Regions from separate parts of the Pantoea sp. Lu_F5_004 genome, predicted to be linked through region 1. Evidence: riboswitches for the same ligand, from Rfam matches in the RefSeq annotation. Region 1 holds a riboswitch; each other region holds the start of a gene.

Region 1 (7,661 bases):
CATATCGGCAGAACGCGGCTCACAAATCAGCCAGACTTTTTCGCCCTGCCACTCACCGATGGTCCGGGCTTTACTGCCGGTCAAACCAAATTTTTCGGCGTTTCCGTGGGGTAAATCACCTTGTGGCAACCAAAGTTTCTGTTCATGGCTGACAATCCACCATCCAGCGTCTACGCTTGAGATTTCGCATTGCATTTATTTCGTCATCCTTAGCGTCAACTCGCACGCTGAAGTCCTGATGTTAAGTGTGTAGATAAACAACTATAACTCACATGGAGTTAGATATGCTTAACCAGTTAGACGTCCTGGCTGAACGCGTAGGTGGCAGTAATGAACTGGTCGATTCGTGGCTTGAAGCCCGTCGTCAGCTACTGGTGACCTATTATCACCTGGTCGGACTTAAACCAAACAAAGAGGCGCTGACGCGTCTTGATGAGCAGGCTCTGGACAACTTCTGTCACGGTCTGGTCGATTATCTTTCTGCGGGTCACTTCAGTATCTATGAACGCGTGATCAGTGAAATGAGTGGCGACAGCCCGATGATTGCCGCCGCACAGATCTATCCACCGCTGGAAGCCAATACTGAGCGTCTGATGCAGCTGTATGACGGCCACCTGCAGCAGGCGATCGACGACGAGAACTGCATGACCTTCCAGCAGGCACTCTCCGAAGTGGGTGAAGTGCTGGAAGCACGCTTTACGCTGGAAGATAAGCTGATTCAGCTGGCATGGGACAACCAGCTTGTCCCCCCGCCGGTAGCCAATGACAGCCATATCGCGCGTCCGGCTTAATCATCATCTCCGGCAAAGGGGTTGAGATTATCCCGTAGCCCTTTTATGCTGAACAGGTTCTGAGGAGAGTGCTCCAAAGAACCTTTTTTATTTTTGCTTTGAAATATAAGGTTTTTACGCCTGGCACTGTTATCAGACACCAGCGTAAAAACAGCTTCTTGTCGGAGTGCCCAGTTGGGCTGAGACCGTTAATTCGGGATCCGCGGAACCTGATCAGGTTAGAACCTGCGAAGGGAACAAGAGTAAATATTCTCTGTATGCCAGCATGCTTACGCTGTCTATACGGTTACTCCTTCCGAACTCCGGACAAGCATCGTTCCCCCTTAACAGGAAGATTGCTATGTCTGACCAAAAAACAACCCGTCGTGAACAGCGTGCCCAGGCGCAGGAATTTATCGATTCCCTGCAAAGCGGTAGTGCATTTCCCCAGTCCCGCCGCATCTGGATTACCGGCAGCCGCGAGGATATCCGCGTTCCCATGCGTGAAATCGTGCTAAACCCGACCCACATCGGCGGCAGCAAAGAACAGCCTCTCTATGAGCAGAACGAAGCGGTACCGGTCTATGACACGGCGGGTGCCTATGGCGATCCCGCAGCACAGATCGATGTTCATCGTGGCCTGGAAAAGCTGCGCGCCCGCTGGATTGCTGAACGCGACGACAGCGAATTTCTCGAACAGAACAGCTCGGGTTATACCCAGCAGCGGCTGGCTGACGAGGGACTGGATCATCTGCGCTTCGATCAACTCCCGACACCGCGCCGTGCCCGCGCAGGCTGCTGCGTCACGCAATTGCACTATGCCCGTCAGGGGATCATCACCCCGGAAATGGAATTTATCGCACTGCGGGAAAACATGGGCCGTGAGCGAATCCGCAGTGAGGTATTGCTGCAACAGCATCCCGGCCACAGTTTTGGCGCGCATCTGCCAGCCAGTATCACGCCCGAGTTTGTGCGTCAGGAGGTCGCTGCCGGACGCGCCATCATCCCTGCCAATATCAATCACCCTGAATCGGAGCCGATGATCATTGGCCGCAACTTTCTGGTTAAGGTCAACGCCAACATCGGTAACTCGGCGGTGACCTCTTCTATTGAGGAAGAGGTGGAAAAACTGGTCTGGTCGACTCGCTGGGGTGCCGATACGGTGATGGATCTCTCTACCGGTCGTTATATTCATGAAACGCGCGAATGGATTTTGCGAAACAGCCCGGTGCCAATCGGTACAGTGCCGATTTATCAGGCACTGGAAAAAGTGAATGGCGTGGCCGAGGCGCTGAACTGGGAAATATTCCGCGATACGCTGCTTGAGCAGGCGGAACAGGGTGTCGATTACTTCACTATCCACGCTGGCGTGCTGCTGCGTTATGTCCCGATGACGGCGAAACGTCTGACCGGGATTGTATCGCGGGGTGGATCTATCATGGCGAAATGGTGCCTGTCGCATCATCAGGAGAGCTTCCTGTATCAGCACTTCCGGGAGATTTGTGAAATCTGCGCCGCTTATGATGTCTCCCTGTCGCTGGGCGATGGCCTTCGTCCGGGTTCCATTCAGGATGCCAACGATGAGGCGCAGTTTGCCGAACTGCGTACCCTGGGCGAACTGACCCGTATTGCATGGGAATATGACGTTCAGGTAATGATTGAAGGCCCGGGGCACGTCCCGATGCATATGATCCGCCGCAACATGACCGAACAGCTCGACCTGTGCGATGAAGCCCCCTTCTACACTCTTGGCCCGCTGACCACCGACATCGCGCCCGGCTATGACCATTTCACCTCAGGTATCGGTGCCGCCATGATTGGCTGGTTTGGTTGCGCCATGTTGTGTTACGTCACGCCCAAAGAGCATCTCGGGCTGCCGAACAAAGAGGATGTGAAGCAGGGATTGATCACCTACAAAATCGCGGCGCATGCCGCCGATCTCGCGAAAGGCCATCCGGGTGCGCAGATCCGTGATAACGCTATGTCCAAAGCGCGCTTTGAGTTCCGCTGGGAAGATCAGTTTAATCTGGCGCTGGATCCCCATACGGCACGGGCAATGCATGACGAAACCCTGCCGCAGGAGTCGGGCAAGGTGGCCCATTTCTGCTCGATGTGCGGCCCTAAGTTCTGCTCGATGAAAATTTCCCAGGAGGTGCGCGAGTTCGCGGCACGTCAGGATACGCGCGCCGAGCCCGTTGAAGTGGGCATGGCGCAGATGTCAGACCGTTTTCGTCGTCGCGGCGGTGAGCTTTATCATCCCGCCGACGCCACTAAGGAGGAGTAACGATGCCCGCATTTCCCGCTACCGCCCCACGCCTGGGGCTTTATCCGGTGGTTGATAGCCCCGACTGGATTGAACGCCTGCTGGAGATGGGCGTTCGTACGCTGCAGCTGCGCATCAAAGATCAGCCCGATGAGGTCGCCGAGCCCGCCATCGCTCAGGCGATTGCACTGGGTAAACGCTATGACGCGCGCTTGTTTATCAATGACTACTGGCAGCTGGCGATAAGGCATCAGGCTTATGGCGTGCATCTGGGTCAGGAGGATCTCGATGTCGCCGATCTTGCCCGGATTCATCAGGCAGGATTGCGTCTGGGGCTCTCCACCCATGACGATACTGAACTGGACCGCGCACTGGCAATCCAGCCCTCTTACATCGCGCTTGGACATATTTTCCCGACGCAGACCAAAGAGATGCCTTCCGCGCCGCAGGGCATTGAGCAGCTGAAGCGGCATCTGACGCGCCTGACGCATATCCCCACCGTGGCAATTGGCGGTATTTCGATTGAACGCGCACCTGACGTGCTGGCAACCGGCGTGGGCAGTATTGCGGTGGTGAGTGCGATTACCCAGGCAGATGACTGGCGTGAAGCAACACGAACTCTGCTGGCGCTGGCAGAGCCTCACCAATAAGGAATTGTGGAAGCTGTCCCGCATAGCGGCTGCAAAACCAGTAACGCCAGCGTTTCTGCCGGGAAAGTGACGCGCAAAAGCGTAAGTTGCTGCTGGCGTGCTCTGATGTAAAACCTTAACGTGGCCTCCGTCAGGTTAAGGTTATCTGACCAGGGCCGGTTCCCTCCTCTTGCCGGCCCTGCTTCTTCTTTTCGCTATGCGAGAGTAGAAGCTGAAATCTGCGTTTCATGCTGGCACGAGAGCATGGCGCGTTCGACGGCTGCACCCACCAGCGCCAGCGCCTTTTCAGTCTGCTCGTTGATCGGCAGCCCGTAGTTTAAGCGCAGACAGTTACGGTATTTACCCGAGGCCGAAAAGAGTGAGCCTACGGCTATCTGAATTTTTGACTCGCGCAATTCGCGATTGAGCCGGACCGCATCAAACGCTTCGGGGAGCTCTATCCACATCAGAAAACCGCCCTGAGGACGGGAAACGCAGATGCCGCAGGGAAAGTAGTGGCGCACCCAGCAGCTAAAGGTTTCATAGTTACGATGGTAGATTTGCCGCATCCGGCGCAGATGGGGCTGATAATGGCCCTGGCGGATAAATTCGGAGACCGCATGCTGAGGCTGTGTGGCGGTGGAACCTGTGACGATATATTTCATGTGCAGTACACGGTCGCGATAGCGGCCGGGTGCAACCCAGCCGACACGCAAACCTGGCGCCAGCGTTTTGGAAAAGGAGCTGCACAGCAGAACCCGGCCATCGAGATCCAGCGCTTTAATGGTCGCTGGGCGCGGATATTCCCAGGCTAACTCACCATAAACATCATCTTCAATGACCGCCGCGTCAAACCGCTGCGCCAGGGCCAGCAATGCCCGCTTACGCTGCTCAGGCATGATAAATCCCAGCGGATTATTACAGTTAGGTACAACAACGACTGCTTTAATCGGCCATTGATCAAACGCCAGTTCCAGCGCTTCCAGGCTGATGCCGGTTACCGCATCGGTCGGGATCTCAATGGCACGAATGCCAAATCCGCGCAGGGTTTGCATGATCCCGTGAAACGAAGGCGACTCAACGGCAATGATATCGCCCGGCTCGCAGACCGCACGCACGGCTACCGATAAGGCTTCATGGCAGCCGGTGGTAATAACAATGTCATCGGCGGTGAGCTGGCAACCGCTATCTATCGCCAGTCGTGCAACCTGTTGCCGCAGTGCGAGAACACCATAGAGGTTGTCATAATTGAGCAGCGCGATGTCCTGCTTCTGAGCCTGTCGGCTGAAGGCTTTCCACAGCGGCTTAAGCGTCGGTTGGGTCAGATCGGGCATGCCGCTTCCCAGCTGCAACACATCATCTTCCAGACGGCTGTTAATCAGCTCCAGTACCGCATCCCACTGCGTTACCTCAACCGGCCGCTGTGCGGGACGGGTCAGCGCAGGCATCGGGGGCGTCGCTTTACGCGAGGCCACAAAATAGCCAGAGCGCGACTGCGGCGTAATCATCTGCTTCTCTTCCAGCAGATGATAAGCCTGCTGCACGGTGCTGATACTGACGCCATGTTCGGCACTCAGACTGCGTACCGAGGGCAGGCGCTCACCGCTGCGATATAAACCTTGTTCGATACGCTGAGCCAGCAGCGTGGCCAGATGTTCATATCGCGTCATTGTATTTCCTCTGACTCAGGAGCTGAGCATTAACCGGTACAGTTATGTCTCTTTTTTACCATTCAGATCGCCATTACCGCAATCTGTATGTTAAAGAAAGGTGATTTTTGCGTCTGTATCATACAGAGCGATCCGCTGAGAATAGTCCTCAGACAATTCAATGAGGGCACTATCATGGGATACGACGAGAATCGCGCAGCTAAACCGTTTACAGGCACGCCTTACCAGCTGGTTCGTTACTTGTGGCGCAGTTATAAACGCTGGCAGCTGCGGCGTGAGACACGCGTCATCCTGTCGAAGCTGAGTGACAGTCAGCTGAAAGACATTGGCCTTGGCCGCAACGACTGGAATGCCTGAATCAGAGACAAAAAAAAACCCTGCCGAAGCAGGGTTTTTATCAGGCAAAGGACGATTAATCGTCTTTGTTGCCGCCGAGACCGGCGTTTAACAGTTCAGCCAGGCTGGCTGAGGCTTCATCCGCAGTAACCTGCGGTGCAACCGGAACTTCACCTGCCGCTTTGCGGCGCATACGATCCTGATGGTACGCATAACCGGTACCGGCCGGGATCAGACGACCCACGATTACGTTCTCTTTCAGGCCGCGCAGTTCATCGCGCTTACCTGCTACTGCTGCTTCGGTCAGGACACGCGTGGTTTCCTGGAACGATGCTGCAGAGATGAACGATTCGGTTGCCAGTGACGCTTTGGTAATACCCAGCAGGTCACGCATGAAGGTTGCGCCAACTTTTCCGTTCGCTTCCAGATCACGGTTAGAGATCTTGATGCGAGAGAATTCAGCCTGCTCACCTTCCAGGAAGTCTGCACTTCCTGCGCTCACGATGGTTGCTTTACGCAGCATCTGACGAACGATGACTTCGATGTGCTTATCGTTAATCTTAACGCCTTGCAGACGGTAAACTTCCTGCACTTCGTTAGTGATGTAACGGGTCACCGCATGCACGCCACGCAAGCGCAGGATGTCATGTGGAGACTCTGGGCCATCGGAAACCACGTCACCGCGCTCAACACGTTCACCTTCGAACACGTTCAGCTGACGCCATTTCGGAATCATCTCTTCGTACGGCTCACTGCCATCCAGCGGAGTGATGACCAGACGACGCTTACCTTTGGTCTCTTTACCGAAGGAGATGATGCCGCTGATCTCCGCCAGAATAGCTGGCTCTTTCGGACGACGCGCTTCGAACAGGTCAGCAACGCGTGGCAGACCACCGGTAATATCCTTGGTACCGCCAGATTCCTGCGGAACACGCGCCAGCGTGTCACCAGCACTGATCTTCACGCCATCTTCCAGCTGAACAATCGCTTTACCAGGCAGGAAGTACTGAGCCGGCATGTCGGTGCCCGGAATCAGAACGTCGTTGCCGTTGGCATCAACAATTTTCAGCGCAGGACGCAGATCTTTACCGCCCGCAGTACGTTCAGCACTGTCCAGAACCACCAGCGAAGAAAGACCGGTTAAGTCATCTGTCTGACGGGTAATGGTCTGGCCATCAACCATGTCCGTGAAGCGAATGAAACCGCCCACTTCGGTGATGACTGGCATGGTATGCGGATCCCAGTTTGCGACGGTTTCGCCCGCTGCAACCTGCTCACCATCACCTTTCGCCATGGTAGAACCATAAGGAACTTTATAGCTCTCTTTGGTACGACCAAATTCGTCGATCATTTTCAGTTCAACGTTACGCGAGGTGATTACCAGCTTGCCTGCCGAGTTCGTTACCGACTTGGCGTTGGTCAGCTTGATGGTACCTTTGTTCTTCACCTGAATGCTGGATTCAGCAGCCGCACGTGATGCCGCACCACCGATGTGGAACGTACGCATCGTCAGCTGTGTACCTGGCTCACCGATGGACTGTGCCGCGATAACACCGATCGCTTCACCTTTGTTGATGATGTGACCACGTGCCAGGTCGCGACCATAGCAATGCGCACACACACCAAAGTCGGTTTCACAACCTACTACTGAGCGGACTTTCAGGCTATCGACTGAGTTCAGTTCCAGCACGTCACACCAGTGCTCATCGAGCAGCGTGTTGCGTGGAACCAGAATGTCAGCAGTACCCGGCTTCAGAACGTCTTCAGCGGTCACACGACCCAGTACACGTTCACGCAGTGGCTCTTTAACATCGCCACCTTCGATGACAGGTGTCATCATGATGCCTTCGTGTGTACCACAGTCATCTTCGGTAACAACCAGATCCTGTGCAACGTCAACCAGACGACGCGTCAGATAACCGGAGTTCGCCGTTTTCAGTGCGGTATCCGCCAGACCTTTACGTGCACCGTGGGTTGAGATGAAGTACTGGAG
Region 2 (7,661 bases), 480 kb from region 1:
TTTGCTCTTAAAATAGGGCAAGAAAAACAGAGCGCTTTTGACCGGGAGTTCCCCTTTTATGTCCTCATCACGTCTGAAGCAGCAGTTCATTCGCCTGTGGCAGAGCTGTCAGGGGCAAACGCAGGAGATTACCCTTAGCGAACTGGCTGACCTGCTGCACTGCTCGCGCCGCCATATGCGCAATCTGCTCAACCGGATGCAGGCCGCGGGCTGGCTGATCTGGCAGGCGGAAGCCGGGCGCGGCAAGCGTTCACAGCTTACCTTCTGCTATACCGGACTGGCTTTGCAGCAGCAGCGTGCCGAGGATTTGCTGGAGCAGGATCGCATCGATCAGCTGGTCCAGCTGGTGGGCGATAAAAATCAGGTGCGACAGATGATCGCCGCGCACCTGGGGCGCAGTTTCCGTCAGGGCAAGCATATCCTGCGGGTGCTCTACTATCGTCCGCTGCTCAATCTGCTGCCCGGTTCGCCGCTGCGGCGCTCCGAAACCCACATTGCGCGACAGATTTTCAACGGTCTGACGCGGATAAATGAGGAAAACGGGGAAATCGAGCCCGATATTGCGCACCACTGGCAGCAGAGTTCTCCGCTTCACTGGCGCTTTTTTCTGCGTCCGGCGATTCGCTTCCATCACGGCAGAGAACTGGAGATGGAGGATGTGCTGGCCACGCTCGAGCGTCAGCGCCCCCATCCGCTCTTTTCCCATATCGAGCAGATCGACTCGCCCGCGCCCTGGACGCTGGATATCCGCTTAAGCCAGCCCGATGAAGGGTTGCCCTGGCTGCTGGGCAGCGTCAGTGCGATGATCCTGCCGCGCGAATGGCCGACGCTGCACGATTTTGCCCGCCAGCCGGTTGGCACCGGTCCTTACCGGGTGATCCGCAATCAGGAGAGTCAGCTGAAGATCGAGGCGTTTGATGACTATTTTGGTTTTCGCGCCCTGATTGATGATGTCTCTATCTGGGTATTGCCCGACATCAGCGATGAGCTGGTCTATGCCGGTGTCCGCCTGCAGGGCGACGGAGCCGATGAGATTCAGGAGGAGAGCCGTCTTGAAGAGGGATGCTACTATCTGCTGTTCGACCAGCGTTCAGAGCAGGGACGCAACGAGGCAGTCCGGCGCTGGGTCAGCTACCTGTTTAATCCTATCGCCCTGCTCAATCACGCCGGTGTCGGCTACCAGCGCTACTGGTTTCCGGCGTATGGCCTGCTGCCACGCTGGCATCACCGGCGCGACCTGACGCCAGTGGAAAAGCCGGCCGGCTTAACCCACCTGACGCTGACCTGGTACAGCCAGCACGTTGAGCATGAAGGCATCGCTAACGCGCTGCGTCCGCTGCTGGCAGAGCATGGCGTCACGCTGGAAACCCGCGAAATCAGCTACGAAAGCTGGTACCAGGGCGAAGCGGAAAGTGACATCTGGCTTGGCAGCGTGAACTTTACCCTGCCGCTGAATTACTCTCTGTTTGCGCAGCTTTATGAGATCCCGTTGCTGCATCACTGTCTGCCGATCGACTGGCACAGCGATGCGGCTCGCTGGCGCGAGAAAACGCTGCCGCTGGCTGAATGGAGTAAACAGTTAGTCGAAGAAGCGGGTCTTCATCCGCTGTTTCACCACTGGCTGCTGCTTGAAGGTCAGCGCAGCATGCGCGGCGTTCGGATGAATACGCTGGGCTGGTTTGATTTTAAATCCGCCTGGTTCGCGCCACCCGCGCTGTGAGGCTTTCGCCCCGGCGCTGAAATGACTAGAATGTGACGTTCTCAACGGGGTGCCGCCTGCCACCAGCAAGCAGCTGAGAGATACCCGTCGAACCTGATTCGGTTAATACCGACGTAGGGATTTGGGAGGCCTCTGTGCTCAGATCCTTTGCGACTCATCCCCTATTCTCCTGAAGGAGCGCAAAGTGTTAAACAAAGTTCTGCCGGTGCTGCTGTTACTCTCCGCCCCCGTTCTGGCGGCTAAGCCGGTTCTCACGGTCTACACCTACGACTCCTTCTCCGCTGACTGGGGCCCTGGCCCGGCGGTTAAAAAAGCCTTCGAGGCGCAGTGCAACTGCGAACTGAAATTCGTCACGCTGGAAGATGGCGTGTCGCTGCTGAACCGCGTGCGCATGGAAGGGAAAAACAGCAAAGCCGATCTGGTTCTGGGGCTGGATAACAATCTGGTACAGGCGGCACAGAAAACCGGTCTGTTTGCCGAAAGTCAGGTCGATGCCTCGAAATTAAAACTGCCCGGCGGCTGGCACAACACCACCTTCGTGCCGTTTGATTATGGCTACTTCGCGTTTGTCTATGACAAAACCCGGCTGAAGAATCCGCCAAAAAGCCTGAAAGAGCTGGTCGACAGCCCGGAGAAGTGGCGGGTGATCTACGAAGATCCCCGTACCAGCACCCCCGGCTTAGGTCTGCTGTTGTGGATGCAGAAAGTCTATGGCGATCAGGCACCGCAGGCGTGGCAAAAGCTGGCGCAGAAAACCGTGACGGTGACCAAAGGCTGGAGTGAAGCCTATGGCCTGTTCCTCAAGGGCGAAGGCGATCTGGTGCTGAGCTACACCACCTCACCGGCTTACCACATCATCGAAGAGAAAAAGGAGAACTATGCCGCCGCGCCGTTTGCAGAGGGCCACTATCTGCAGGTTGAAGTTGCCGCGCAGTTAGCCAGCAGCAAACAGCCAGCGCTGGCACAGCAGTTTATGAAGTTTATGGTGTCACCCGACTTCCAGCGCACTATCCCGACCGGTAACTGGATGTACCCGGTAATCGACACGCCGCTGCCTGCCGGTTTTAGCGCGCTCACTGTGCCCTCCACCGCCCTGCAGTTCTCGCCGGAAGAGGTTGCCAGCCAGCGTTCAGGCTGGATCAGCCAGTGGCAACGCGCCGTCAGCCGCTGATGCCGCGCTGGCTTATCCCCGGTTCGCTCGCCACGCTGCTGTTAATCAGCGTGGCGCTGCTGGCCTTCGGTGCACTCTGGAGCGCCGCGCCAGAGAATGACTGGCGCAGCTTGCTGCAGGATGATTACCTGCATCACGTTATCGCCTTCTCTTTTGGTCAGGCGCTGCTCTCCGCGCTGTTGTCGCTGCTGCCGGCGATGCCGCTGGCGCGCGCGCTCTATCGACGCCGTTTCCCTGGCCGTCAGCTGCTGCTGCGTCTGTGCGCCATGACCCTGGTGCTGCCGGTGCTGGTGGCGGTATTTGGTCTGCTCACCGTCTATGGTCGTGTCGGCTGGCTGGCGCAGTTGTGCCAGCTGGCAGGAATTGATTACCACTTCTCTCCCTACGGTCTGCCGGGCATTTTGCTGGCGCACGTCTTCTTTAACCTGCCGCTGGCGACCCGCCTGATGCTGCAGGCGCTGGAAAGCATTCCGGCGGAACAGCGTCAGCTGGCGGCACAGCTCGACCTGCGCGGCTGGCACCATTTTCGTCTGCTGGAGTGGCCATGGCTGCGGCGTCAGTTGCTGCCGACCGGCGCGCTGATCTTCATGCTCTGTTTCGCCAGCTTTGCTACCGTGCTCTCGCTGGGCGGCGGCCCGCAGGCGACGACCATCGAGCTGGCGATTTTCCAGGCACTGAGTTATGACTACGATCCCGGACGCGCAGCACTGCTGGCGCTGATCCAGCTTGGCTGCTGCGTGACGCTGGTGCTGCTCAGCCAGCGCTTCAGCAAGGCGATTCCCGCCGGAACCAGCCAGCTGAACGGCTGGCGCGATCCGCAGGATTCGCGCGGGGCGCAGCTGGTTGATGCGCTGCTGATCCTGCTGGCGCTGATCCTGCTGCTGCCCCCGCTGGCGGCGGTCATCATCGATGGTCTGCACGGCGGACTGCGCGGCGCGCTGGCGCAGCCTGCACTCTGGCAGGCGACGTTTACCTCACTGCGCATCGCCACCGGCGCCGGTCTGCTCTGTGTGGTGCTGACCATGATGCTGCTGTGGAGCAGTCGCGAGCTGCGCCTGCGTCAGCGCCCGGCGGCGGCAACCCTTATCGACACCAGCGGCATGCTGATTCTGGCGATGCCAGGCATCGTGCTCGCCACCGGCTTTTTCCTGTTGTTTAACGCCACTATTGGCCTGCCGGCGTCGGCGGACGGGCTGGTGATCTTCACCAATGCGCTGATCGCCATTCCCTATGCGCTGAAAGTGCTGGAGAACCCGATGCGTGACGTCGCGGAGCGTTACGGCAGACTCTGTGAGTCGCTGAATATCCACGGCTGGAACCGGCTGCGGCTGATTGAACTGCGGGCGCTGAAACGTCCGCTGGCCCAGGCGCTGGCCTTTGCCTGCGTGCTGTCGATCGGTGATTTTGGTGTGGTGGCGCTGTTTGGTACTGCCGATTTCCGCACCCTGCCGTTCTACCTCTATCAACAGATCGGTGCATATCGTGGTGCTGACGGTGCAGTGACCGCGCTGCTGCTGCTACTGCTCTGTTTGTTGCTGTTCACACTGATGGAAAAATTACCAGGCCGCCATGCTGACACTGAATAACCTCACGTACCTTTATCAGCATCTGCCGATGCGCTTTAGTCTCAACGCCACCCGCGGCGAGCGCATCGCGATCCTCGGCCCCAGCGGGGCCGGTAAAAGCACTCTGCTGAGCCTGATTGCCGGTTTCCTGCCAGTGAAACAGGGCACCCTGATGATTGACGGCCAGGAGCACACCCACAGCGTGCCGGCCAGACGGCCCGTGTCGATGCTGTTTCAGGAGAACAACCTGTTTCCGCACCTCAGCGTGCAGCAGAACATGGCGCTGGGATTGCACCCCGGACTGAAGCTGAGCGCCGGGCAGCGCCAGCAGCTTGCTGCGCTGGCCGATCAGGTAGGATTAGGCGATCTGCTGACGCGCCTGCCGGGCGAGCTGTCCGGTGGACAGCGACAGCGCGTGGCGCTGGCACGCTGTCTGCTGCGTGACCGTCCGGTGCTGCTGCTGGATGAGCCTTTTTCTGCACTGGATCCCGCGCTGCGTGGAGAGATGCTGCAGCTGGTGCGTTCGGTGTGTGAAGCGCGCAGCATCACGCTGCTGATGGTGTCGCACAGTCTGGAAGATGCCCAGCAGATTGCGCCGCGCAGTGTGGTGATTGTGGATGGCCGGGTTTACTGGGATGGTGAGACCCGACAGTTACTGTCGGGCAACACGCGGGAGGCCGACGTGCTCGGCATCCCGCGTCGTTAAGCGATTCAGGCGAAGAAAACCTGCCACAGCAGATGACGGAAAATGGGCATCATCGGATGGAACTGAATACCGACGAAAGCCGCGACGGCAATCACCAGCCCCAGCGGCCCTGCCCAGCGCAGGCGCTCAGGCGGCAGCCAGGCCGATGCCCAGTCGCGACTCTTGCCGCTGCGCCACCAGCGCCAGCATAACCAGACACCCAGCCAGATCAGCAGTGCTGCGCCGAGTAACAGCCATTTAAAGCTGCCGCCCTGCGCGGCTTTGGGCACATCGATCGCCACACCCGCCAGAATACCGGGCAGCAGATAGAGCGGCGGCCAGAGAATGCAGCCGATAATGTTCGGCGGCAGGAATTTACGCACCGGCAGCTCCAGCATACCAGCCGCCAGCGGGATCAGCGGACGCGTGGGGCCAACAAAGCGTCCGACCAGAATCGTAAACATGCTGTGCTGATGCAGGGCGTGCTCGGTTTTATCCAGCAGGCCTTTATACTTTTGCAGATACTTCCAGCGATGCAGCGGCCCCTGAAATTTCCAGCCGATGCCGTAGGAAACCCAGTCACCAACCAGGCAGCCCGCAAAGCCCGCCGCCCAGGCAGGGTAAAGGCCAAGCTCGCCACTGCCGACCAGCGCGCCCAGACTGGCCATCATCACCGTACCTGGCAGCAACAGCCCGACCAGCGCCAGCGACTCCAGAAACGTCACCAGCGCAACGGCAAACAGCGCCCACTCCAGGGACTGCGTAATCAGTTGTTGAATCCAGGCTTCCATAATCATCCTAAGTAAAAGCAGAAGGCTGGATTGTCCTGAGCCAGCCACACAGCGTCAAGGCAAGAATTGTAGGACAATGTTGACAAAACCGGGTGGCGGGAACTGTATAAATATCCATGTTATACTGAAGCGGTTTTCTCATCCTGAAATGCTGAGTCCGGAGAACATCTGAATATGCCCCGCGCAGGTTTTCTGCTCACCCGCCACTGGCGCGACAGCCCGCATGGCACCGAAATTATCCTCTGGCTCGCGACCGATGCGGGCGCGCAGCGCGTGGTGCTGCCGGTGCAGGAGTCCGTCGCGTTTATTCCTGAGGAATTTCAGGCGCAGGTCAGCGAATTACTGAAAGATGAACGTCAGTTTCGGATCCAGTCGCTGGCGCTGAAAGATTTTCGGCGTCGCCCGGTTTTTGGCCTCTACTGCCAGCAGAACCGCCAGCTACAGCGCATCGAAAAACGGCTGCGCGAAGAGGGTATTCCGGTCTATGAAGCCGATATCCGTCCGCCGGAGCGCTACCTGATGGAGCGTTTTATTACCGCGCCGGTCTGGTTTGACGGCGAGCAGCGCGGTGACAGCGTCGTCAATGCGCGGCTCAAACCCCATCCCGACTATCGCCCGCCGCTGAAATGGGTCTCGCTGGACATTGAAACCACACAGCATGGCGAGCTTTATTGCATCGGGCTGGAGGGATGCGGTCAGCGCCAGGTCTTTATGCTCGGCCCGGCCAACGGTGATGCCAGCACGCTGGATTTCGAGCTGATCTATCTCGACAGCCGGCCGCAGTTACTTGAAGCGCTGAACCAGTGGTTTGCAGAGCATGATCCGGATGTCTTAATTGGCTGGAACGTCGTGCAGTTTGACCTGCGGGTGCTGCAAAAGCATGCCGATCGTTACGGCATTCCGCTGCGCCTGGGACGCCAGCAGGCCGCGCTGGAGTGGCGTGAACATGGCTTCAAACCCGGCGTATTTTTCGCTCAGGCCAGTGGCCGGTTGATTATCGATGGCATTGACGCGCTGAAATCGGCGTTCTGGGATTTTCCCTCATTCAGCCTGGAGTCGGTGTCGCAGCAACTGCTGGGAGAAGGAAAAGCGATTGATAATCCCTGGCAGCGCATGGAGGAGATCAACTGGCGCTTTGCAAACGATAAACCGGCGCTGGCGCGCTACAACCTGAAAGACTGCGCACTGGTGACGCGCATTTTTCACAAAACGGCGATTATGCCGTTTCTGCTGGAACGCGCGGCGGTCAATGGACTGGCGGTGGATCGCCATGGCGGTTCGGTAGCGGCCTTTGGTCATCTCTATATTCCGCGGATGCATCGCGCCGGGTTTGTCGCCCCGAACATGGGTGATGTGGCCCCGGAAGCCAGTCCTGGCGGTTATGTGATGGATTCGCGCCCCGGCCTGTATGACTCAGTGCTGGTGCTGGATTACAAAAGCCTCTACCCGTCGATTATCCGCACCTTCCTGATCGACCCGGTGGGTCTGGTGGAAGGGCTGGCCCACCCTGATGATGCCGATTCGATTGAGGGTTTCCGGGAAGCGCGTTTTTCGCGGCATACCCACTGCCTGCCTGCGATTGTTGAACAGATCTGGCTGGGTCGCGAAGCGGCGAAAAAGCAGAATAATCAGCCGCTGTCCCAGGCGCTGAAAATCATCATGAACGCCTTTTACGGTGTGCTGGGCACCAGCGCCTGCCGCTTCTTTGATCCGCGGCTCGCCTCCTCTA
Region 3 (7,661 bases), on a different replicon from region 1:
ACATCATCAGCCACACCAGGTTTTCGACTTGCGTGATTTTCACTGATGCCGCGAGCCAGTCAGCTCAAAGCAAATCGTGACTTATGGGAGTACGAAAAGCGTGGCGTGCCGCGGTCATTAACTGACTGGCGGTGACGGTCGTAGGTAATCGCATCAGAATTTTGCTCGCCTGCCAGTAACAGAGCAGCATGACCTCATCCTCCTCTTTTTCAGCCAGTTCATGCAGCCGGGCGCGCAGTGATAACACATCAATGGTCTGCTGCTCGTCAAGCATGTCAGAGATTGTCTGATTGATGACGTGATGGAGAGTTTTCCAGGTGAGATCGGTATGCAAAATTAACCTCTTCTAACGCTTATCAGCTCCGGGCAAACAAACAGCAGTGAAGCAGCTTAAATGGCTGCATCCTGCAAAAGATTGCACACTGCTGACAACTATAGCTGTACATGGGCGGCTACGCCGTGCCAGCAGTTGAAAATGCCAAAGTTGGTAATTCTAACGACTAATGGACCTGCCTGTCGCGTATTACACGCGACTCATCAGCTGATTGCTGTTTTTTGTAACAATTACAGCTGATTCTTAACTGGCTGATGTCAGAGGGATTTGCCAGGGTAAACAGGTTTCCCGTCTCGTTAATGTTCAAGGAGTTGTCGATGAGTCAGCACGCTGATGTACTGGTATGGGGCCACGGCCCTGAGATCTTTGAAGTCTTTCTGAAACCCACCTGTCCTTTTTCGGTGCGCGCCTTCAATAAATTCGACGCGTTACTGGCGCACGCGGGTGAAGAGAACATCACCCTGAAGATCCGTCTGCAATCACAGCCGTGGCACCTCTATTCCGGGCTGATAGTGCGCTATATCCTTGCCGCCGCCTGCGAAAGTAAAGAGACCGCGAAAAAGGTCATGCAGGCGGTAGCCGATCACCGTGAAGAGTTTGAGTTCACCGATCACTGTACCGGTCCGAACCGCGATGCCACGCCGAATCAGATCCTCGCCCGCCTGAAAGAGGTCAGCGGCGTGGATGCCAGCGCCGCATTTGATCAGCCCGACCTGCAGAAAGCCATTAAATGGCACTGCAAGTATGCGCGTCAGAACGGTATTCACGTTTCACCGACTTTTATGGTTAACGGTCTGGTACAGCCCGAAATCAGCAGCGGTGACGATATAGCGCACTGGGCAAGCTTTCTGATTCGTTAATCTTAGTGCGCGGCTGTACCTGGCCGCGCCAGACTGATTCTCTCCTTTGCGACCCCACTCACGTGTTAACTCAATATCCTGATAATTAAGCCTGTTTTCCTATGTGGAGGCCGGGTAAGCTGTACCGCTATCAGCAGCAGACGGTGGGAATACAGCCGCTGCCGCTGTTCATCTTAACGGCACCGCTGGCCTGCATGGCGATAACCTGACGTTACGCCGGGCCCGCAAGCCCAATTCATTGAGGATTTGCTGATGACGATGACACTGCAACAACTGCAGGACAAATATCCGGGCGCCTTCACAGATGCATTCGGTGACTCCCCGGAATTAGCCAGCGAGCTCGCAACGCTGATTATTGCCGGTAAGAAAGTGGCCACCTGCGGGTCGTTGCGGAGCTGGCAGGATCAGGAAGCATTGCCTCAACCGGGCGGTTACAGCATTGTTCTCAACGGCGAACAGCAACCCGTCTGCGTGATCCGCACCACCGGCTTGTTCCTGACGCGCTTTGACCGCGTGACGCCCGAGATGGCGATGCTGGAGGGTGAAGGCGATCTGAGCCTCGACCACTGGCGTCAGGAACATCAGCGCTACTTCGAGCGTGAAGGCTATTTTCACAGCGAAATGGAGCTGATCTTCGAGACGTTCCAGCTGGTTGAGGTAGTCTAAACCGGCACGCTACAGCGTGTTTGCCGCCACCAGCGCCAGCCGCGTAATCCCCCGCGCGGCGAGGTTCTCAGCCGCCTGGGCTGCGCGCATGCCACTGGCACACACCAGTACCACACGCTGATCGACCGGCGGCTGCCAGTCCGCTATCTGCTGCGGCAGAATCCGCACCACCCGATCGGCCACACTGACCGGTGCCTCTTCCAGGCTACGCAACTCCACTATGCAATCAGCCTCCATCAGCATGGCCCGATCGATAAAGGGCGTGCCGGGCGCGTCAGGTTCAGGTGCGTCATCAAAACGAAACTGCCTGATATGCCAGTCAACAAAGTCACAGTGGATCATGCAGCCGAGCGGCGATGGCGTCAGTTTTAACAATACGCTCAGCGCCATCTGCGCCTGCATTGCGCCCAGCGTTGCTACCGCCGGTCCCATTACGCCTGCCGTATTGCAGTTACCCGAGGCCGTGGGCAGCTGCGGGAACAGCGCGCGATAGCCAGGCGCACCGCCACAGAATCCGCCAACATAGCCTTTGCGTCCCAGCACCGAGGCGCAGATCAGCGGCAGGCCTGCCGGATAACAGGCGTCGGAGAGCTGATAAGTCATAGCGAAGTTATCCGCCGCGTCCACTACCAGATCGATCCCCTCCAGCGCCTGCGGCAGTTGACTGGCGCTTAGCGCGTGAGGATGCGCCTCAACGCGACAGTCAGGATTGCGCTGCGCCAGCGCACGCTGAGCGCAAAATACTTTCTGCTGACCCACATCGTCGACGCCAAACAGCGTCTGCCGGTGGAGGTTGTGCAGTTCAACCCGATCGCCATCGTAAAGACGGATAAATCCCACACCCGCACCTGCCAGTAACGGCAGCAGCGTTGCACTAAGCCCGCCCGCCCCCACCACCAGCACCCTTGCCCTGCTCAGCCGCTGCTGCCCCGCTTCACCAATCTCTGGCAACATCGTCTGTCGCTGATAACGCTCCATCTTTGCTCCTTAACTGAATTGTGCCAGACCAAAAATGGGCGTAGAGGCAGACGCCATGTCGCGCTGCTCCATCAATCCCGCCTGAAACGCCTCGTGTCCGCCGTGGATCGCAGCAGCAAAGGCACCGGCCATGCGCACCGGATCGCGCGCTTTTGCCACCGCCGTGTTGAGCAGCACGCCATCAAAACCCATCTCCATCGCCTGAGCCGCCTGGCCAGGTGCGCCAATGCCCGCATCAATAATCAGCGGCACATCTTTAAACCACGCACGCATAGCGCGCAGTCCCTCGATATTCCGCAGCCCCTGGCCGGAGCCGATCGGCGCGCCCCAGGGCATCAGCACTTCACAGCCCGCTTCCAGCAACTTTTCGCCGACAATCAGATCTTCCGTGGTGTAGGGAAACACCTGGAACCCGTCAGCGCAGAGAATTCGCGCAGCTTCAACCAGGGCAAAAGGATCGGGCTGCAGCGTGTCGGCATGGCCAATCACTTCCAGCTTGATCCACGGTGTGTCGAACAGTTCGCGCGCCATCTGCGCCGTCGTCACCGCCTCTTTCACCGTGTGGCAGCCCGCCGTATTCGGCAGAATACGTTTGTTGAGCTGTTGCAGCAGCGTGCGGAAAGCGCCGCCTTCACTGCCTTCCCGCCGCAGGCTGACGGTAATAATCTCCGCGCCAGACGCGTTGATCGCCTGATGCAGAATGTCCGGTGACGGATAACCGGCCGTGCCAAGCAGAAATCGGGATTGCGGAGTAAATTGATAGAACATGGTTAACCTCCCTGCATCGGTGACAGGATTTCGAGCTGGTTGCCCGCCTCAAGTTGCTGGCTGGTATAGCGGCTACGCGGTACAAACTCCCCGTTCAGCGCGGTGGCGACGGTCCGCGGATCGATCTGCTGCTCCGCCATAAGCTCCGCCAGCGTCGTTGCGCTGGTTTCAATCGTGCGTCCATTCAGTTCAACGCGCATGAGTTATCTCCTGAGTCAGTTGCAGCATAAGTTTTTCAGCCATGATCGGGGCCAGCAAAAAGCCGTGGCGGTAGAGGCCGTTAAGTGAGAAACGGCCATTTTCGTAGCGGACTTCCGGCAGGTTCTGCCGGTAAGCAGGACGCAGACCGGTGCCGCTCTCCACGATCCGCGCTTCGGCCAGCGCCGGATGCAGGCTGTAAGCGGCGCTGAGCAATTCCATCATCGCCCTGGCGCTGATCGGGCTGCTGTCGTGGCTTTCCACCATGGTGGCACCCAGCATGAAGTGGCCTCCGGCGCGCGGCACCAGATAGCAGGGAAAGCGCGGGTGCAGCAGCCGTACAGGACGGGAGAGTTGTACGTCAGATGTGTGCAGGATCACCATTTCGCCCCGCACGGCGCGCAGGGCTGGCTGCCGATCGGTGGCGTGGATGCCACGGCAGTCGATGATTTTGCCGCCGGGTTTACCACTGTGAAAGGGGACGCCAGCCTGTTGCAGTTTGTCGCACAGTTGCTGCAAGGCGCGGCGCGGATCGAGATGCGCCTCTGCGGCGAAAAACAGGCCGCGGGCAAAGCGGTTTTCCAGCGCGGGTTCAATGTCACCGGGTGAAACCCACTGATGCTGCTGCGTCATGCTGGCGAAGCGCGTCAGTTCACGGCTGTCACGCGGCGGAGCAACCACCAGCGTGCCCTGCTGTTCCACGCCATCAACGCGTTTCGCCCACCAGCTGGCCGCGTGCTGGCCCCATTCGATCACCTGTGGCGGTGCGCTTTCTGCTTCACACCAGGGCGCGAGCATGCCGCCCGCCCAGTGCGAGGCCGCACGGCAGTCAGGCTGAGTAATAACTTCGACCGTTTCTCCCCGCTCCAGCAGCAGCGTGGCGACACAAAGCCCGGCAACGCCGCTGCCGAGCACCGACCAGCGGCTCATGGTATCCACCGGACAGGAAAAGAAAGATTCAGGATGAGATTTTTCAATTTGGCCTCGTTATCAGTTAACGAAGACCCGTGATACAGAGGGAAAAGGCAGGAACGTCGCGAATGCGCCCCTGCGGCAAGTATCTGATGAGATACCCGTCTTCCTACGCCAGTATCAACTGGGTCAGGTTCTAAGGGTCGCTAAGCCGCGCGGTGCGCTATTAGCCTCTCAGTCTCTCTGGCGAGACTCCCCTGACGGATTTAGTTGTAAGTTAAGCAGACAGCTTCGTCAAGCAGACTGCATAGAACCGGGTCAGAAAATCGGACTTAACCGGCAGAACCGAAATGCCAGTCAGTTGCGGTTGCCAGCGTCACAAAGGGTCCCGCCAGCGTCTGGTTGTGATGCGCAATAATCTTCTCCGCAGAGAGGTGGGGATTATCGACGGTGGTGTGCGCATCGGAAATCAGTACGACGCTAAAACCCAGCTCCGGGGCTGCCCGACAGGTGGTATCAACACAGAACTCCGTTTTCATCCCCGCAATCACCAGTTGTTTAATGCCCTTTTGCCTCAGCTGAAGCTGCAGGCCAGTATCCCTGAAACAGCTGGGATATCTTTTGGTGAAGACGACATCACTCTGCGGGTTAACCTGCAATTCCGGGATCAGGCGCGTCAGCGGGCTTTGCTCGTTAAAAGGGGAATCATCCGGGCCGATATGGCGTGCAAAAAAGAGAGGGACGGCAGAATCCCGGGCTTTAGTAATGAGAAGTGAGATGTTCGACAAAATCGAATTTGCGGCAAAGGGAGCCTCGGGACCATTAAAAAGGCCCTGCTGCATGTCGATAATTAAAAGTGCACTTTCAGATGTAACCATGACCTGTCTCCATTCAGTTTTTAAGAACGGAGAACAGCTCCCCGTCCGGTTCGGCGGGGAGTGAGAATCTGTTGTGTCAGGTGCCAGTCACAGAGTCGCTCACGCCGCCGCCAGGGGCGGTGGTGGTGGTGACGGTTGTGAAAGACTGAACTGACATAAACATTTTCTGACCCTGAGTTAATGCGTTAGGTGAAGTCACCCTCATAAGGATGGCGCTGACATCTACATTACCCTGTACGCCGTCGCTTTTAAAGCGCCTGCAGCGATTGGGTTACCGCGTCGGTTATTTCACGTATGCGCGGTTCGGCGCGGCGATAGTAAGTCCATTTCCCGACTTTGCTGGCTTCAACCAGCCCCGCATTGTGAAGCGCTTTCAGGCATAACGAGGTGGCGGGCTGTGATAAGCCCGCCTTGTCCTGTATGAGGCTGGCACAGACGCCATACTGATCGAAGGGATAGAGCTGGGTATAGCCCGCAAACGCTTCGTCAGGATTTTTAAGCCACTTCAGCACTGCCACTCTGGTCGGGTTGGACAGTAACTTCAGGGCATTTTCGGGGGACATGCCGCCTCACAGAATATCAGGATGGGTAAAATGGATAGTCAGTATAGCCTTTCTCAGTGCCGCCATACAGGGAGGCGTGATCGACCTCATTCAGCGGATATCCTGATTTAATCCGCGCGGGCAAATCGGGATTAGCGATGAATGAGCGGCCAAAACCAAACAGGTCGCCCCAGCCTTTTTCCAGCACATGCTGCGCTTTTTCAGCCGTGTAGCGACCCGAATAGATGATCGGAGAGCGGAATGTTTCCCGCAGCGCGACACGGAAGCTCTCTGGCATCTCCGGACTATTGTCCCAGTCGGCTTCAGCAATGGAGAGATAGCCAACTTCCAGCTCGTTCAGCAGTGCTGCTGCGCGGATGTAGGTCGCGTGTGGATCACTTTCAACCAGGCCGAGATAGACGCGCTCTTCGTCGGTACTGGTAAACAGAGGCGCAAATCTGACGCCAACGCGGTGGCTGCCAAATACCGAGCTGACCGCCTCAACGACTTCTCGCAGGAAGCGCAGACGATTCTCAGCAGATCCGCCATATTCATCCGTACGGAAGTTGGTGTGCTCAGAAATAAACTGGTTAATCAGATAACCGTTGGCGGAATGCAGTTCCACACCGTCGAAACCGGCCGCTTTGGCATTCTCCGCCGCGCGTCGGTAAAGCTCTACGATCTCTTTAACTTCCGATGTAGTCAGTGCGCGTGGCTCGCTGGGTGCGGTCAATATGCCGGCGCCGGGTCCGGTTTCAATAAATACCCGGACGTTATCGGCTGCAATGGCTGAAGGGGCAACGGGTGCCTGCTTGCCCGGCTGCAGTTCATTATGCGACACGCGGCCAACATGCCAGAGCTGGCAGAAAATCGTGGCCCCTTGCTGATGTACTGCCTCTGTTACCTTTTTCCAGCCGGCGATCTGCGCTTCGCTGTGGATCCCCGGCGTCCATGCATAGCCCTGCCCGCGAGGCTCAATCTGGGTGCCTTCGGTGATCATCAGTCCCGCGCTGGAACGCTGGCGGTAGTACTCCACCATCATCTCGCCGGGAATGTTGCCCGGTTGTTCACTGCGGCAACGCGTCAGTGGCGGCAGTACAATGCGGTTACGAAGCTGAAGGTCGCCCAGACTCAAGGGGGTAAAAAGTGACGGCATGACAAAAAATCCTCTGATGTGTGAAGAGGCGACATTATATTTACACATTTAAATTTGTAAATGTGTAATCTGTGCTTTTTGTCCAGGGCGGTATCGGTGGTTTCTGGCAGAGGGTCACTATCAGGGTGGCGTGCTGACAGCGCGTGGATTAACAGTCTCTCAGCGCAGCGCCTGACTGCGTAACGTCAGGAGGAGATCCTGCAGACCCCGCTTTCAGGCAAATTGCTTCGCCGGGACGGAGGTGCTGTCTGCAGGATCATAAGAACATCAGGAGGCGTATTTTTCAGTGAACGCCTGCCACTGCTGATGATAAACCTCCAGTTGACTGAGTGCGCCATCAATGGAGAGCTGTGCTTTGTTGTCAGGATT
Region 4 (7,661 bases), on a different replicon from region 1:
GGCGCAGATCGTCAGTTATCTGCTGCTGACGCAGCGCAAACTTTAGCGTGTCGTAGGGTGCGGCTGCCACAATCAGCGGGCTTAACAGCGGCAGAATAAACAGCGTGTTGCGGATCGCGTTCATGATGGTCTCCTGACTGCTGAGGACAAAATCGGGTCTTCGGCAGTTTTCATTTGATATTAATCGCATTGAGTGATTAGCCTGAGCACAATATTCCCGACCGACTGCGGCAACATCGCCACGGTCGACGCAATAATCATAGCAATACTGGCGTGACAGGGAGCTGACATGCAGCCACATTCCACTGAAATTCTCACCGCTGACTGTTGTATCGTCGGCGGTGGCCCGGCCGGATTAATGCTGGGTTATCTGTTCGCCCGCGCAGGCCTGCGCGTGGTGGTGATCGAAAAGCACGCCGATTTTCTCCACGATTTTCGCGGTGACACCATCCATCCTTCGACGCTGGAAATTATGCATCAACTCGGTCTGCTGGAATCTTTCCTGACGCTGCCGCATCAGCGTGCCGAAAAGCTGGAGGCGGAAATCGGCGGACAGAGTATTACGATGGCCGATTTTTCACGCCTGCCGGTTCAGTGCCGTTTTATCGCCTTTATGCCGCAGTGGGATTTCCTGAACTATATGGCTGAACAGAGCGCCCGGTATTCGGGCTTCAGCCTGCTGCAGTCGACCTCTTTTGAGTCGCTGAATGTTGAAAATGGCAAGGTCAGTGGTGTGATAGCTTCCCGCGGGAATCAGCAACTGCACATCCGCTGTAAACTGGTGGTCGGTGCAGATGGCCGCCATTCACGCGTTCGCGAAGCGGCAGGACTGACCGGACAGGAATTCGGCGCAGCACGTGATGTCATCTGGTTCCGCTTAAGTAAACAGCCGCAGGATCCCGATTTGGGCATGGGCCATAAAGGGCCACGCCAGAACTTTATTGTTATCGATCGCGGCGACTACTGGCAGTGTGGACTGACCATTCCGAAAGGGGAGTTTGAAGCGAAACAGGCCGCAGGACTCGACGCGTTTAAAGCAGAAGTGGCGGCCCTGTCGCCCTTTGAAGCGACGCGCATGGCGGAAATCAAGAGCTGGGAAGCCTTTAAGCTGCTGTCGATACGGATTGACCGACTGGATAAGTGGGCGAAACCTGGTGTGCTCTGCATTGGTGATGCGGCACATGCTATGTCGCCGATTGGCGGGGTTGGCGTAAATCTGGCGATTCAGGATGCGGTGGCGACGGCGAATCTTTTGACCGATCCCCTGAAGCGGGGAGAACTGCAGCTGCGCGATCTGGAAAAAGTGCAGAAGCGCCGCCAGTTCCCTACCGTCGCCACGCAGTTTTTGCAGATCAAAATGAGCCGCAGCAAAGCAAAAAGAAAACCTACGGGAAGCAGCAAGGTTCCCGCGATTATCCAGGGCCTGCCGTTTCTGCGTTTTGTACTGGGACGCCTGATCGGTCTGGGCTTCAGGACGGAGTCGCCGCAGGTTGCGCGCATAAAAGAAGAGCGTTAAATGATTTCGACAGCGATCAGATATCATGCGACACTGTTTCACTGTGAAAGTACTGTCAGATTGAGCCGCTATTTATCTGATAATTGGGCGCTAATTGAGCATTTCTGAGCTAAATTATTTTCGATTTTTGCGCCTGCATAGGAGAGGTTTCAGTGCATAACGAGCAAAATGGCAGCGACATAAAACGTCTGAGTACGATTAAGGCGCTTTTATCACCGGATGAAGCCCGTGATAAAGTGCTGGAAAGATTCGTTAATCTTGCCAGCCAGGTGCTGGGTATTTCTGGCAGCTTCATTTCGATTATTGACGATCATAATCAATATATTAAAGCGTCACGGAACTTCGATCTTAAGCAATCGACCCGTGATGAGTCTCTCTGCCGCCACGTCATCGATGGTGAGGGTCATCTGGTGGTGTATGACACCTTACTGGATGAGCGCTTTGTTACGCACCCGTTTGTTAAAGGCGATCCGCATATTCGTTTCTACGCCGGTGTCTCGCTGCAGAATCTCGACGGCGCGACGCTGGGCACGCTCTGCGTGACCGACACGCAGCCACATCCCTTTACGGATGAGAAACTCGCTACGCTGCGCTCACTGGCTACGCTGGTTACCTCTTTTCTGGATGTCTGGAACAACGCAGGTTTTGCCGATGTCATTACGCACCTGCCAAATCGTCCTCGCCTGATTCGTGATATTCAGCAACTAACCCTTGTTGCACCACAGAGCCGCTTTCGCCTGATTCTTATCGACTGCCTCGACATCATTCGCGCCTATGAGCTTTCCCGTGCGGTGGGTATTGCACCGATGGAGAAACTCTTAAGGCAGATGGCGCAGGATCTGGCACACCGGCTTAATCTCCCGGAGAATGAGACGCTCTATACTTTCGCCCCAGGCCGTTTTGCCATTGTCCAGCCCTACTCGGGTCGTTATACCGCACATAACATGATCGACCTGTTTAAGGGCATGAAGGCCGATCTGGCGGAAAATATCACGCTCGACCTGGATGTCTTTACCGGTGAAACAGAGTTTGTGCCGGGCCAGATGAATGCCAATGAAACGGTACGTCAGGCGGTGAGCGCGCTGCATGAGGCGATTGATGAGAATATCAGTGCGATGTGTTTTGAAGAGAGTTACGACTCGCGGCGCACCGATGACTTCATGATCATGAACGATCTGGCTCAGGCGCTGAATAAAGACGAAGAGCTTTACCTGGCCTGGCAGCCTAAAGTGTGTCTCAAAAGCGGTAAAACGGTCGGGCTGGAGGCGCTTATCCGCTGGAATCATCCTGAGCGGGGCGAGCTTTTCCCTTCAGAATTCATTCCGTTAGCGGGTAAAACCAACCTGATCTCCGATCTGACCAACTGGGTTATCGATCACACCATTGAGCAGCTTGCGCGCTGGGATCGCGAGTACGATCTGATTCCGGTTTCGATAAATGTCAGCGAGCGCGACTTTGCACAGCCCGATTTTGCCGATCGGCTGGTGGCGAAATTAGCGGCGGCTAAGTTACCCAATTCTATTCTGGGCATTGAGTGTCTTGAAAATGAACTGATCACCAAAACCAATGTGGCGATCAGCGGGCTGGAAGCGCTGAAATCACACGGCTTTGTGATCTCACTGGATGATTTCGGCACCGGCTACAGCAACATCAGCTATCTGCAGGATATCCCGCTGGATGTGATCAAGATCGACCGATCCCTGATCTCGCGTATGGGTGAAGATGATGCATCAAAAATCATCGTCAGATGCATTATTCAGATGCTGAAAGAGCTCAATTACACCGTGCTGGCCGAAGGCGTTGAGACGGAAGCCACCCTGACGTTGCTGAAAACTTACGGTTGCGATCAAATCCAGGGCTACTTCTTTTCAAAACCGCTGCCAGCCAGCGATATTGAACACTGGCTTTATCAGAAGTCACACTAGACAAGTGCCCGCAGCGATCGTTGCGGGCTCTCATATTACTCACTGCCGGTGGCGTAGCGCTCAACCGGCGTGATGCTTTTAATCAGCTTGTTATCAAACAGAAATTGCTCGTAAGCCTGATAGCGTGCGCGATCCAGTTTTGCCGGATCGGCGGCAAACAGCGGCAGGGTGGCACGCCATGCCTGATGATTCAGCGGCGTGTTCAGCTCCGGATGCGCGCGGGCAAAGGCCCGCCAGCTCTCCTCCGGGTGCGCCTGCAACTGCGCATTACCTTTCTTCAGTGCCCGCAAAAACTTTTTGATTTTCTCCGAGTGAGCCTCATCACGGTTGGCGACGATGATCAGTTCGTCATAGGCCGGAACACCATAATCCTCGACGTTGAAGACCACCGGGTTTTTACCCTGCTGTTTCATCTCCAGCGCTTCGATATTGCGATAGCCGCCGATAACGGCATCCACCTGCCCGGTCATCAGGGCGCTGGTGAGCTGGAAATTGACGTTAATCAGCTTAACCTGATCGGCCTTTACGCCATCATGGTTCAGCATGGTCGCCAGCGTCGCCTGTTCAATGCCGCTGACGGAATAGCCGATGCGTTTACCTTTTAAATCGGCTGGTTTTTTTACCGTTTTGTCTAACGTCATCAGCGTATTCAGCGGACTGTTAATCAACGTCCCCACCCGCATCAAGGGCAATCCCTGATCGGCGAAGAAATGCAGCTGTGGCTGATAGGTAATCGCTAAGTCCGCCTGCCTGGCTGCCACCAGACGCGGCGGCAGCGCCGGATCGGAAGGCGGCACAATGTTAACCTCCAGCCCTTCTGCCGCAAACGCGCCGGTCTGCTGGGCCACCATAATTGGTGCGTGATCGGGATTGATATACCAGTCGAGCACCAGTGTCAGTTTCTCCATCGCCTGAGCCTGTGTGGCTAAGGTGGCGCTGAACAGCAGGGTAAACAGAGGCATTTTTGTCATGGGTTTTCTCATTGGTTTGGTCATTAATGTGTCTCGGGTGCCCAGGTAATCAGGCGGCGTAGCAGGATGTCGAGGGTCAGCCACAGGGCCAGCGTCATCAGCACCAGAATAAACAAGGCGGCGAAACAGAGGTCGCTCTGCATCCGGGCGTTGGCATTCAGCATCACGTAGCCCAGCCCCTCGGCCGAGCCGACCCATTCGCCGATGATTGCGCCTATCGGCGCGACGGCTGCCGCCATCCGCAATCCTGAGCCCAGGGCGGGCAGCGCGGCTAACAGCCGGACATGGCGCAGTTGCGCTGCAGGTGATGCGCCTAGCGTGCGAGCCAGATCGAGATAGCCGGGCGTGACGCGACGCAGGCCATCAAAAAAGGCGGAGGTCACCGGGAAGAAGATCACCAGGATGGCCATCGCGACCTTTGCGCCCATGCCGAAACCAAACCAGAGCACCAGCAGCGGCGCCAGGGCAAAAACCGGAATCGCCTGGCTGGTGATCACCAGCGGCATCATCCAGCGCTGCAGCCACGGCGAAAAGGTCATGCCCAGCGCCAGCACACTCCCCAGCAGCACGCCGAAAGCCATGCCGCTGACGATCTCGGTCAGGGTAATCAAAGTGTGATGGCCGAGATAGCCTGCGTTTTGCCACAGTGCGATGGCGACCGCAGCGGGTGAGGGCAGCAGAAAGGCCGGAACCGAAGTCAGTGTGGCGAGCCACCACAGCGCAATCAGTCCGGCAAACAGCATCACTCCACGGTGAAGACCGGCAAAACCTTTGTGTAATCTCATCCCGCTATCCTGCTCAGCTGCTTCAGCAATGCGGCCTGACTCTGCAATACCTGTATGTCGTCTGCAGCCCTTGGTGGCTGGCCCGGCAGAGGCGGGCAGGTTTCAATTCCCGCAGAACCAATCATCAGCACGTAGTGACTGAGCCGACAGGCTTCGGCGGCGTCATGGGTAATCAGCAGCACGGTGTGTCCGACCAGCACTTCTGCAGCCAGCGTCTGAATCTGAGCGCGAGTGAGGGCATCCAGTGCGGAGAAGGGCTCATCCATCAGCACAACCGGCTGACGGGTGTAGAGGGTGCGGGCCAGCGCGGCGCGCTGACGCATTCCGCCGGAAAGTGTCGCGGGTCGCGCGTTCGCAGAGTGGCTAAGACCTACCCGCATCAGCAGATGCTGCGCCCAGTCGCGATCGGCCCTTTCACCTTTCAGGCGACTGGCGAGGCAGACATTTTGTTCAACCGTGAGCCACGGATAGAGCAGATCCTGTTGCCCCATCCAGGCGATGCGTCCGGTCAGCGGCAGGCCGTCGCTGCCGCTGACCTGACCGGCACAGGGTGGCGTCAGACCAGCAATGACCCGCATCAGGCTGCTTTTTCCGACGCCGCTGGCACCCAGTAAAGCGGTAAAAGCACCGCCCGCGATCTCCAGATCAAGCTGGCTGAAGAGTGGCTGCTGGCCATAATTCAGGCTGAGCTGGCGAATTGAAATGCCTGGCGGCACCGGACTGCACGGCAGGTTCATGAGCTGCTCCGCTGGGCGGCTGCATGGTTGAGACCCATCTGCCAGAAAGCGGCTTCCAGCCGGGTCGCGGTGGTGAAGATCTCCGCCAGCGGGTGAAACCGATGTTCACCGGCGCGCTGCCGGGCCTGGGTTTCAAACAGTGAAAGTGAGGAGCGAACGCCAGCCAGATACGCTTCGTTGCCGTAATTTTCTATCCATGCTGCGTAAGGATTCCCCTCAAAGCGGGTCGCGGGGTCATGCAGTAGTGTCAGGCCAGTTTCAGCATAACCGGCAACGCACGGCATCAGCGCGGTCAGCAGTTCCAGCGCATCCCCGGTGTGACCCACGTCAAGCACGTAGCGGGTGTAGTTGAGCGTTTCCACTGCCTCGGGTTCGCTCGCCTTTGCCGCCTCACTGATGCCCCATTGCTGGCAGTACGCCTGGTGAAGCGGCAGTTCGCTGACGATGGCGTTAAGCGATGCCGTCGCGCGGCGTAATGCGTCTGGCTCAGAGAGTTTGCTGATCAGCAGGCCCCAGGCACGGGCGAAGTGCAGCAGAAAGAGATAATCCTGAGTGAGATAGTGGCGAAAGGCCGCGGGTGGCAGGGTGCCCTGACCGAGTTGCCGCACAAACTCGTGCCCGATATAGGCGTGCCATTGGCCGCCCGCCTGCTGGCGCAGACGACCATAAAAGCCGGTGTCGAAAAGCGGATGTGACATAGGATCTCCAGTAACAGGGAGATCCGGGCATACGGTCTGGAACAGGGAATATTGCAGGAGATGACGCAGAAAATCTGCCGACCCGTCCCTTCGCTGGCATGACCCAGATCAGGTTCAAAGGGTTCGGCTTGCGCCATCTCAGCCCATTACAGGACACCCCTCGGAGACATTGGTTATACGATAATTACTGCCAGAGTACAACGGTACAAATAAGCGTGCTGTTCCGGCGTTTTTGTCGCGCCAGTAACAGCATGACGACAGATTTTAAGTGACGTTGTCACTCAAGATCTGCGCCATTACTGGCAATGACTTTTTTGTACCACCAGAACGATTTCTTCCGCGTGCGCGCCAGCGTACCGTTACCCAGGTCGTCGCGGTCAACATAGACAAATCCGTAACGCTTGCTCATTTCACCCGTTGAGGCGGCAACCAGATCGATACAGCCCCAGCTGGTATAACCCATCACTGGCACGCCATCCTCTATTGCGTCACCCATGGCGCGGATATGTTCGCGCAGATAGCTGATGCGGTAATCATCGTTGATCTCGCCATTGGATTCGATCTCATCGCGCGCACCCAGGCCATTCTCCACCAGAAACAGCGGCTTCTGATAGCGGTCATACATCATATTCATGGTGATGCGTAAGCCGAGCGGATCGATGCCCCAGCCCCACTCACTGCGCGGTACATGGGGATTGGTGAGCGATTTCACCACATTGGCGGCACTACTGTTCTGCTCGTTCATCTCTGCCGAGGCGCAACGTGAGGCGTAGTAACTGAACGAGACAAAATCGACACTGTTTTTCAGGATGTCGGCATCACCGTCAGCAATCTCAAGCGTCACCCCTTTTTCACGGAATACGCGGGCGGCGTAGGCCGGATAGGCTCCGCGCGCCTGCACATCAATAAAGAACAGGTTTTCGCGATCCTTTTCCAGTGCTGCCCAGACATCTTCCGGCTTGCTCGACCAGGGATAGAAGTTGCCACCTGCCAGCATGCAGCCGACCTGGTTCATCGGATTCACTTCAT

The links. Region 1 has a riboswitch for thiamine pyrophosphate ahead of thiC (phosphomethylpyrimidine synthase ThiC). Riboswitches for the same ligand answer to the same signal wherever they lie in the genome.
Region 2: linked by a shared signal. The riboswitch ahead of thiB (thiamine ABC transporter substrate binding subunit) and the one ahead of thiC (phosphomethylpyrimidine synthase ThiC) in region 1 are both predicted to bind thiamine pyrophosphate.
Region 3: linked by a shared signal. The riboswitch ahead of ACR8BN_RS21055 (FAD-dependent oxidoreductase) and the one ahead of thiC (phosphomethylpyrimidine synthase ThiC) in region 1 are both predicted to bind thiamine pyrophosphate.
Region 4: linked by a shared signal. The riboswitch ahead of ACR8BN_RS19440 (TenA family protein) and the one ahead of thiC (phosphomethylpyrimidine synthase ThiC) in region 1 are both predicted to bind thiamine pyrophosphate.

The regions. Positions count from the first base shown of each region.
Region 1 covers NZ_CP194946.1:3,894,825-3,902,485, forward strand. The annotation lists gene nudC (NAD(+) diphosphatase) at 1-195, opposite strand, end outside; gene ACR8BN_RS18055 (Rsd/AlgQ family anti-sigma factor) at 285-791, shown strand; TPP riboswitch at 944-1,044, shown strand; gene thiC (phosphomethylpyrimidine synthase ThiC) at 1,132-3,054, shown strand; gene thiE (thiamine phosphate synthase) at 3,057-3,683, shown strand; gene ACR8BN_RS18070 (PLP-dependent aminotransferase family protein) at 3,878-5,332, opposite strand; gene ACR8BN_RS18075 (DUF1127 domain-containing protein) at 5,507-5,689, shown strand; gene rpoC (DNA-directed RNA polymerase subunit beta') at 5,745-7,661, opposite strand, start outside.
Region 2 covers NZ_CP194946.1:3,416,898-3,424,558, forward strand. The annotation lists gene sgrR (HTH-type transcriptional regulator SgrR) at 59-1,720, shown strand; TPP riboswitch at 1,756-1,858, shown strand; gene thiB (thiamine ABC transporter substrate binding subunit) at 1,905-2,891, shown strand; gene thiP (thiamine/thiamine pyrophosphate ABC transporter permease ThiP) at 2,867-4,477, shown strand; gene thiQ (thiamine ABC transporter ATP-binding protein ThiQ) at 4,461-5,162, shown strand; gene ACR8BN_RS15990 (DedA family protein) at 5,168-5,932, opposite strand; gene polB (DNA polymerase II) at 6,101-7,661, shown strand, end outside.
Region 3 covers NZ_CP194947.1:441,043-448,703, forward strand. The annotation lists gene ACR8BN_RS21025 (hypothetical protein) at 65-334, opposite strand; gene ACR8BN_RS21030 (DsbA family protein) at 652-1,194, shown strand; gene ACR8BN_RS21035 (ASCH domain-containing protein) at 1,447-1,860, shown strand; gene ACR8BN_RS21040 (HesA/MoeB/ThiF family protein) at 1,870-2,838, opposite strand; gene ACR8BN_RS21045 (thiazole synthase) at 2,848-3,606, opposite strand; gene thiS (sulfur carrier protein ThiS) at 3,609-3,806, opposite strand; gene ACR8BN_RS21055 (FAD-dependent oxidoreductase) at 3,796-4,734, opposite strand; TPP riboswitch at 4,866-4,985, opposite strand; gene ACR8BN_RS21060 (cysteine hydrolase family protein) at 5,049-5,594, opposite strand; gene ACR8BN_RS21065 (ArsR/SmtB family transcription factor) at 5,843-6,157, opposite strand; gene ACR8BN_RS21070 (alkene reductase) at 6,174-7,292, opposite strand; gene ACR8BN_RS21075 (hypothetical protein) at 7,560-7,661, opposite strand, start outside.
Region 4 covers NZ_CP194947.1:91,461-99,121, forward strand. The annotation lists gene ACR8BN_RS19410 (YicS family protein) at 1-124, opposite strand, end outside; gene ACR8BN_RS19415 (FAD-dependent oxidoreductase) at 290-1,516, shown strand; gene ACR8BN_RS19420 (sensor domain-containing phosphodiesterase) at 1,669-3,441, shown strand; gene ACR8BN_RS19425 (ABC transporter substrate-binding protein) at 3,477-4,412, opposite strand; gene ACR8BN_RS19430 (ABC transporter permease) at 4,436-5,197, opposite strand; gene ACR8BN_RS19435 (ABC transporter ATP-binding protein) at 5,194-5,934, opposite strand; gene ACR8BN_RS19440 (TenA family protein) at 5,931-6,632, opposite strand; TPP riboswitch at 6,701-6,803, opposite strand; gene ACR8BN_RS19445 (6-phospho-beta-glucosidase) at 6,910-7,661, opposite strand, start outside.